DNA from 2 places in the Actinomadura sp. NTSP31 genome. Region 2 is predicted to be linked to the other one. Evidence: riboswitches for the same ligand, from Rfam matches in the RefSeq annotation. Region 2 holds a riboswitch; the other holds the start of a gene.
The links. A riboswitch is a leader RNA that binds a small molecule or an ion and turns the genes downstream of it on or off. The one in region 2 is predicted to bind cobalamin.
Positions count from the first base shown of each region.

Region 1: linked by a shared signal. The riboswitch ahead of ACA514_RS48155 (CbtB-domain containing protein) and the one ahead of ACA514_RS44050 (VWA domain-containing protein) in region 2 are both predicted to bind cobalamin.

Region 1 is NZ_JBGNUT010000065.1:3,476-7,965, reverse strand. Features, by position in the region: gene ACA514_RS48165 ((2Fe-2S)-binding protein) at 330-1,040, shown strand; gene ACA514_RS48160 (CbtA family protein) at 1,037-1,765, opposite strand; gene ACA514_RS48155 (CbtB-domain containing protein) at 1,787-2,020, opposite strand; cobalamin riboswitch at 2,053-2,245, opposite strand; gene ACA514_RS48150 (3-isopropylmalate dehydrogenase) at 2,376-3,431, shown strand; gene ACA514_RS48145 (branched-chain amino acid aminotransferase) at 3,608-4,490, shown strand, end outside.
Region 2 is NZ_JBGNUT010000043.1:62,572-67,061, reverse strand. Features, by position in the region: gene ACA514_RS44065 (helix-turn-helix domain-containing protein) at 1-702, opposite strand, end outside; gene ACA514_RS44060 (ATP-binding protein) at 897-1,553, shown strand; gene ACA514_RS44055 (TetR/AcrR family transcriptional regulator) at 1,464-2,222, opposite strand; cobalamin riboswitch at 2,339-2,462, shown strand; gene ACA514_RS44050 (VWA domain-containing protein) at 2,600-4,490, shown strand, end outside.

The DNA of each region.
Region 1 (4,490 bases), on a different contig from region 2:
CGGCAGGCCGGCACCGCTGCGGAGGTTCCGCCCGGCCATGAGCCCGATCCCGCGCCCGGACCCGCGCGAACCGCGCGTCCGGCGGCCCTCCGGCACCAGCCTCAGCGATTCGGAGCGATCATGAACGACACCACCTGGACCAACGCGCCCGCCGACGACGCCGCCGAGGAGGCGGCCCGGGCCCTGCAGACGGCCCTGGACCGCCGCGACAACGGCGGCCACCCCTCCCGGTAGCCCGCTGATCGGCACGGCCCTCCGGTCGGCACGGCCCTCCGGTCGGCACGGCCCTCCGGTCGGCACGGAACCGGCGGCATGGCAGGGTGAAGCCCATGCCGCCGCCCCTGCCCGCCGGGACCGAGGACGTCGCGCGGGCCCTGCGCGCCGCCGGGCGCCTCGGGCCGTACTTCGCGATCGCCACCGATCCGGCCGAGAAGGCCGATCCGACGTGGCGGCCGCTGCCCGAGCGCGACCCCGTCCGGCTCGCGGAGCTCACCGACCGCTACGCCGAGCGGCTCGGCACCGGTGAACGGCGTGTCGCGGCGTCCATCCTGTTCCAGGGCCTCGCGTCGCGGCTGTTTTCGCCGGTCGTCGCGGCGGCGGTGCACGGGGTCGTCCCCGACCTGTCCGGCCTGCACTGGCGATGGGCGCCGGGCGCGCCCATCGCCCTCTGGCTCGCCGACCCTCGCGGGTGGCGCGCCGACGGCCCGGCCGAGGCCGCCGAGCTCGTCCACGACGCGGTCGTCACCGGCCAGTTGGAGCCGCTGCGCGCCACGATGCGGGCCGTCTCCCGCCTCGCGGACGGCCTGCTCTGGGGGAACGCGGCCTCCGCTCTCGTCGGCGGCCTGAACGTCGGCCCGCGCGACCCCTTCCGCGGCGCCCTCGTCCGCGAACTGCTGGCCCGGCCCCCGCTCGCGGGAGCGGGGGCGTTCGGCCCGCGCGGATTCGTCCGCCGCAACTGCTGCCTGTACTACCGCGTCCCGCCCGGCGGGGAGCTGTGCGGGGACTGCGGCCTCCGCCGGGCGCCCGGTCGCGCCCGTTAGACGGAGGCGAGGGATCGGCGGCGGGCGCCCGCCCGTTCCGTCAGGTAGCCGAACAGCAGCCCGATCGCGGCCCACAGGACGAGCTGGACGCCCAGGGAGGCGATCCGGAAGTTCCACAGGACCGTCGCGGGGAAGTGCTCCGGGATCGCGTCGGGCTCCGGCGTGAGCCGGTACACGACCGCCAGCAGGACGGCGTAGCCGACCGCGGTCACCGTGGCCGCGTTCCATGCGCCGAGCCGGGGGACGAGGCGGCGGCACACGATCACCGCCGCGGTCGTCGCCAGCACCCCCAGCGCCATCATGCAGAAGTACAGCGCCGTCCGGCCGCCGATGGTGGTCGGGTTGCCGACCGCCGGGGGCGTCGCCGGGTACTTCAGGAACGGCACCAGCTCGATCGCCACGAACCCGGCGAGGGCGACCAGGGCGGCGGTGGCGCGGGCGCCGAGCCGTCCGAGCCGCCCGGACGCGAAGGCGAACGCGATCGAGAACAGCCCGCCGAGCGCCACCCCGTACACGGCCATCGCGGTGATCAGGCCGGCGGTCTTCTGGACGCCGCGGCCGACGACCTCCGGTTCGTGCCCGGCGTGCCCGGCGTGCGCCCTCGCCTCCTCGAAGGCGATGGCGTGCCCGACCTGCGGTTCCCCGTACAGCCAGGCGACGACCAGCGCGAGGGCGGCAGCGGCCAGGCCCGCGAGCATCCCGCGGACCAGCAGTGTTCTCATCATCGGCTCGTGAATCCCCCGGGCCTAGTGGCAGGGGAAGCCGAGCAGGTGCCGGCCGTCGTGGGTGAACTCGTGCACCCAGGTGCCGCCGAAGAGCGACGTCGCGCCCTGTTCGGCGCCGACGAAGTAGATCAGGACCGCGGCCAGCACCACGGCGAGCACCGCCCACGGGACGATGTCGCGGATCGGCAGGCGCAGCGGCGCGGGGGACGGCTCTGCCTGCGGGGACGCGGCGGACGGTACGGCGGACTCGGCCATGTCGGGTTCTCCTCACGGGGTGCACTCGCCCCGGTTGCGGGAGGACGACGGGTCAGTGTCCTGACTCCCAGATCGCCGTCTCCCTCCGACCTTCCCGCCGGCGTGCGCCGGCCGTGGTCGTCGAGCGGGGGAGACTCCCTGGTCACAGTGGCGGGACCGTCCTGGATTCGCACCAGGTTCCTGCGCACCGTCGCCTCGATGTGAACTTGTCGAGGAGAGCGTCTCCTCTCCCCTCCGGCCCGTCAACCCCGCGAAGAGTGACAAAGGTGACGCCCGGGCCGCCGGCGGCGAGACCCGCGTACCGGGATATGAGACGAAAGCCCAAGCAGTGAGACGTTTGCAGTACAGTACGCGCATGGCTTCCCGCAGCATTCGTCTGGCCGTCATCCCCGGTGACGGGATCGGCCCCGAGGTGGTCGCCGAGGGACTGAAGGTCCTCGAGGCCGTCGCCCCGTCCAGCGACCTCGCGTTCGAGCAGACCTCCTACGACCTGGGCGCCGCCCGCTGGCACCGGACCGGGGAGACGCTGCCCGACTCGGTGCTCGAGGAGCTGCGCGGCCAGGACGTCATCCTGCTGGGCGCGGTCGGCGACCCGAGCGTGCCGAGCGGGACGCTGGAGCGCGGGCTGCTGCTGCGGACCCGCTTCGAGCTCGACCACTACGTCAACCTCCGCCCGGTGAAGCTGTTCCCGGGCGTGACGACCCCCCTCGCCGGCGTCACGCCGGACGACATCGACATGGTCGTCGTCCGCGAGGGCACCGAGGGCCCGTACACCGGCGTCGGCGGCGTCCTGCGCAAGGGCACCCCGCACGAGGTCGCCACACAGGAGAGCGTCAACACCGCCTTCGGCGTCGAGCGGGTCGTCCGATACGCGTTCGAGGTCGCGGCCTCGCGCCCCCGCAAGAAGCTCACGCTGGTCCACAAGGACAACGTCCTCACCTTCGCCGGTGATCTCTACCAGCGCACGCTGAAGCGGGTTGGCGCGGAGTACCCGCAGGTCAGCACCGACTACTGCCACGTCGACGCGGCCACCATGTTCTTCGTCGGCCAGCCGCAGCGCTTCGACGTCGTGGTCACCGACAACCTGTTCGGCGACATCATCACCGACATCGGCGCCGCGATCGCCGGCGGCATCGGGCTCGCCGCGTCCGGCAACGTCAACCCCGACCGGACGGCGCCGTCGATGTTCGAGCCGGTGCACGGCAGCGCGCCCGACATCGCGGGGCAGGGCAAGGCCGACCCGACCGCCACGATCCTGTCGGTCGCGATGCTGCTCGACCACATCGGCGCGGGCGAGGCCGCCCGCCGCGTCGAGCAGGCCGTCTCCGACGACCTGGCCGAGCGCGGCGCGCTCGGGACGCGGTCGACCGCCCAGATCGGCGACGCGATCGCCAAGCGAGTATCGGGCTGAGGGCGCGCCTCTCCGGCTACGAGCAGGGACACTCCGGGCGCGCCTCGCGGCGCGCCCGGTTTTCCGTATGCGCCGCGTGCGAGGAGTGGGGGCAAAGAACGAAGTACGACAATAGGGACTAAGGACGCCGCAGCGGCAAGGGAGCCGCACCGGCGATCGGGAGAGGACGAACGGCGATGAGCGACACCCTGGACTTCGAGACCACGCTGACCGAGCGGCCCGCGACGGCCGCCGAGCGCGAGCGCGTCCTGGCCGATCCGGGCTTCGGCCGGTACTTCACCGACCACATGGTCACCATCCGGTACTCGGCGGACCGCGGCTGGCACGACGCCAGGCTCGAGCCCTACGGGCCGATCCCGATGGACCCGGCCAGCCAGGTGTTCCACTACGCCCAGGAGCTGTTCGAGGGCCTCAAGGCCTACAAGCAGCCGGACGGCTCGATCGTCACCTTCAGGCCGTACATGAACGCGGCCCGGATGAACCGCTCCGCCAGGCGGATGGCCATGCCGGAGATCCCCGAGCAGCTGTTCGTCGACGCCGTCGAGCTGCTCGTCCGCACCGACAAGGAGTGGGTCCCCGACTCCGAGGGGCACAGCCTCTACCTGCGGCCGTTCATGTTCGCCACCACCCGCGCGCTCGGCGTGAACAGCCCGGCGAACGAGTTCCTGTTCATGGTCATCGCCTCCCCGTCCGGGCTGTACTACCCGCGCGGGATCAAGCCGGTCTCGGTGTGGCTGTCGCAGGACTACACCCGCGCGGCGCCCGGCGGCACCGGCGAGGCCAAGTTCGGCGGCAACTACGCCGCGTCCTTCGCCGGCCAGGCCGAGGCCGTCCAGCAGGGCTGCGACCAGGTCGTCTGGCTCGACGCGGTGGAGCACCGCTGGGTCGAGGAGGTCGGCTCGATGAACCTGATGTTCGTCTACGGGTCCGGCTCGCGGGCCCGGCTGCTCACCCCCGCGCTCACCGGCACGCTCCTCGCCGGCGTCACCCGCGACTCCATGCTGAAGCTGGCCCCCGACCTCGGCATTCCCGCCGAGGAGGGCAAGATCAGCATCGACG
Region 2 (4,490 bases):
CTCTACGTAGGCGATATCGGGGTCGGCGGGGTCGGGATACGACAAAATGGTGAAACGTCCGTCAAGGCCCGCATGTCCCCCTTGTGTGAACGGAAGTACCTGAACGGTCACCGTTGGGCGTTTCGCCGCCTCGGCCAGGGACTCCAGCTGGGCCCGCATGACCTCGGCGCCGCCGATCGGCCGGTGCAGGACGGCCTCGTCGAAGATCACCTGCAGGTGGGGGGCGCTGTCGCGGTCCAGCAGCGCCTGGCGGATCTTGCGGGCGGCGATCCGGCGCTCGACGTCCTCCTCCGCGGGCAGCAGCCGGCCGGCGCGGATCACGGCGCGGGAGTAGTCCTCGATCTGCAGCAGCCCGTGGATGAGCTGCGGGTCCCAGGTGCGGATGTGCGACGCCTCGTCCTCCAGCGCGACGTAGCTGCCCGCGAAGACGTCCTGGTAGGCGGTCCACCAGCCGCGCTGGCCGGCCTGCCTGGCCAGCGTGATCAGCGCGTCCCGGTCCGGGCTCGGTACTCCGTAGAGGTCGAGGATGTCGGCGATGTCACCGGGGCGCGGGCGGGTCTGGCTGGTTTCCAGGCGGGAGACGGTGGCCCGGGACCAGTCCAGCCGGTCGGCCACCTCCTGCAGCGTCAGGCCCTGCTCCTCCCGCAGTTTGCGGAGCTCCCGCGCCAGGCGGCGGCCACGAACGGTGGGGCGGTAGGTCATGGGAGCGAAGTCTCGCCGCTCCGGCCTCCGCTCACAACGCGATTGACGAACCCGGCACGAAGGGCAGAGCAATTCCCTGAAGACGGTTGCGAACGTGAGAATCTCACGAGAGTCTTGAATGCGTGACCGCCCGGGAACCCATAGTGACGGCGACAGGACCGTGCGCCCGGGCGGGCGGCCCGCGGGAGGCACTCGTGAAGACCCCGCCCGAGACCACCGACGCGAGCCCGCGCGGGACGCGGCACACCGCCGGGCCGCGCGCCGGGCACGACCGCACGGCCGCCGCCGCGGCCCCCGACCCGGCGCCGGACGGCCCCGCCGCCGACCCGGCGCCCGATCTGGCCGCCGACACCATGGCCGACGCGATGGCCGCCGGCGGCGCGCACGCCCCGGCCGGCGCCAGGCCCGGCTGGGTGTGGGCGCTGCCCGGCGGCCCCGGCTGCGCCGGCCACGCGCGCCGCGTGCTACGCGACGCGCTCATCTCGCTAGGCGTGCGGGACGAGGCGATCGGCGACGCCCAGCTGATGGTGAGCGAGCTCGCCACCAACGCCCACCAGCACGCGGGCGACCACGGCCCGCACGAGCTCTGGCTCTACCTCGGCGACCCCTCCGGGGCCGGCGCCGAGGTGCGGTGCGCCGTCTTCGACGCCTACGTCGAGGCGGCGTTGCCCGGCTATTCGTGGACGTCGGGCGACTGCGGGCGCGGGCTCGGCATCGTCCGGGAACTGTCGCGGGGCCGCTGGGGCACGCTGCGGACCCTGTCACGGCTCGGACCCGGCGTTCGCGGGAAGGCCGTCTGGTTCGCCGTTCCCGTACGCGGCGGCGTGCAGCAGCCGGTCCCCGGCTTCTAGCGGCCGCCCGGGTCCGCCGCCGCGCGCCTCCAGGGCGGGGGCGATGTCGGTGACCATCGACAGCAGCGACCTGGTCAGCAGCGTCTGCACCTGCGCGCGGTCGAGGGTCCGCTCCTGGAGCCACTGCCGCGTCGCCGCGTCCGCGAGCCCGGAGTAGACGCGCAGGACGGCGCGCAGCGTGCCGGTCGGCGCGGGCACCCGCAGGACGGCGAGCATGTGCTCGACCGTCCGGTCGCGGAACCGGTTGACGATGACGAGGAGTTCCGGGTCCTGCCCGAAGCCCTCCGCGTCCAGCGCCGCGAACCAGGTGGTGGCGTTGCGCTCGGCGGTGTCGAGGAACAGGTTCACGCACAGCTCGACGGTCTCGGGCAGCGTCATCCGGTCGTCCGGCGGCGGCGCCTGCACCGCGGCGGTCGCCGTCAGCCCCTGGACGACCTTGAGGAACAGCTCGCGCTTGGTGCCGAAGTAGTAGTGGATGAGCCCGCGCTGGACGCCCGCCTCCCGGGCGATGGCCGCCGTGGACACCTCCGCGTAGGGCAGCTCGGTGAACATCCGGCGCGCGACGTCGAGGATCTGGTCGCGCCGCTCGTCGCGCGGCAGGCGCTGGTGGCGGGGGCGCGGCGGCGCGGCTCCGGCGGCCTCGCCGCGCGGGGCCGCGCGTCGTTCCATACCGACCAGTAGACCATCTGATTGGCGGATCGCCAAAATTTACCGGCGGTGTGCCGATAAAGCGCGGGGTCGAGCGCGGCCGGGGTGTGTGCGATCCTGGGCGGGCGACGGAAGCGGAGGAACCCGGTGCGAATCCGGGGCTGTCCCGCAACTGTGACCAGGGGAGCCCCCCTCGACGCGGCCACGGCACGCGGTGCTGGAAGGCCGAGGGGGAGCGGTGATCCGGGAGCCAGGAGACTCCGGCCGTCGGCCAGGCACCGCCACGGGCGTGGACACCCGAGGAAGGACGAACAGACGTGCGACCTGCGTCGGCGACGAACGCCGGCCGGACCGAGGGGCGCGCCCGCGCGCGCTACCCCTTCTCCGCCGTCGTCGGAATGGACGATCTCAAGCTCGCCCTGCTGATCAACGCCGTGTCGCCGGGCGTCGGCGGGGTGCTGGTGCGCGGCGAGAAGGGCACCGCGAAGTCGACGATCGTGCGGGCGCTGGCCGGGCTGCTGCCGCCGGTGCCGGCCGTGCCGGGCTGCCGGTTCTCCTGCGACCCGGGCGACCCCGATCCGGCGTGCCCGGACGGCCCGCACGCCGCGGGCGAAGGGCGGGAGCGGGCCGCGCGGCTGGTGGAGCTGCCGGTGGGCGCGTCCGAGGACCGGCTCACCGGCTCGCTGGACATCGAGCGCGCGCTGACCGAGGGCGTGAAGGCGTTCGAGCCCGGGCTGCTGGCGGCGGCGCACCGCGGCGTCCTGTACGTCGACGAGGTCAACCTGCTCCATGACCACCTGGTCGACCTGCTGCTGGACGCGGCGGCCATGGGCGAGTCGTACGTGGAGCGCGAGGGAGTCTCGGTCCGGCACGCGGCCAGGTTCCTGCTGGTCGGGACGATGAACCCGGAGGAGGGCGAGCTGCGCCCGCAGCTGCTGGACCGGTTCGGGCTGACCGTCGAGGTCGCCGCGACCCGCGATCCGGCCGAGCGCGCCGAGGTCGTCCGGCGGCGGCTGCGCTTCGAGGACGACCCGGACGGCTTCGCCGCGGCCTTCGCGGCGGACGAGGCGGACCTGGCCGAGCGGATCGCGGCCGCCCGGCGCCGGCTGCCCGGCGTGGAGCTCACCGACGCCGCGCTCCGCCAGATCACCGCCGTCTGCGCGTCGTTCGAGGTGGACGGCCTGCGCGCCGACCTGGTGACGGCGCGCGCCGCCATCGCGCTGGCGGCCTGGCACGGCCGCGCCGCGGTGACGGCCGACGACGTGCGGACCGCCGCGCGGCTGGCGCTGCCGCACCGGCGCCGGCGCGACCCCTTCGACGCGCCCGGCCTGGACCGGCAGAAGCTCGACGACGTCCTCGAAGAGCACGGTGAGGAGCCGGAGCCGCCCGACGATCCGGGGCCTCCCGACGGCGGCCCGGACGGTCCCGGCGGCCCGGACGGCGGGGGCGGCGGTCTTCCCGACGGTCTCGGGCAGCAGGACGCGCCCGTCCCGCCGCAATCCGAGCCGCCGCAGTCCGAGCAGCCGCAGTCCGAGCAGCCGATGGAGAGCGGTCAAGGCCGTTCGGGGGAGAGCGAGCCCGCTCCGGCGGACGCCGCCTACAAGCCGCGCCTTTTCACCGTCCCGGGGCTCGGGAACGGTGCGCCGGGACGGCGTTCCAAGGCGCGCAGCCCGTACGGACGTGTCTCCGGTGCACGGCCCGGCGCGCGAGGCGTGCACCTTGCGGCGACGTTGCGAGCGGCGGCACCGCACCAGCGCGCGCGGGGACGCACCGGTTCGGGGCTGGTCGTCCTACCCGGCGACCTGCGTGAAGCGGTCCGTGACGGGCGGGAGGGCAATCTCGTCCTGTTCGTTGTGGACGCCAGCGGCTCGATGGCGGCGCGCAAGCGGATGCGCGCGGTGAAGGGCGCCGTCCTCAGCCTTCTTCTGGACGCCTACCAGAGGCGCGACAAGGTCGGCCTCATCACCTTCCGGGGGAGGGACGCGGAACTGGCGCTGCCGCCCACGTCGTCGGTGGAGGCCGGGGCGCGCCGCCTCGACGCGCTCCCGACCGGCGGCCGCACGCCGCTGTCCGCCGGGCTGATGCGCGCGGCGGAGGTGCTGCGGGTCGAGCGGCTGCGCGACCCGGCCCGCCGTCCGCTGCTGGTCGTGGTGACCGACGGCCGCGCCACCCACGGCCCCGACCCGTCGCGGGCGGCCGGGCTGCTCGCCGGTGTCGCGTCCGTGGTCGTCGACTGCGAGTCCGGCCCGGTGCGGCTCGGCCTGGCCGCCGCGCTGGGCGCCCGGCTCG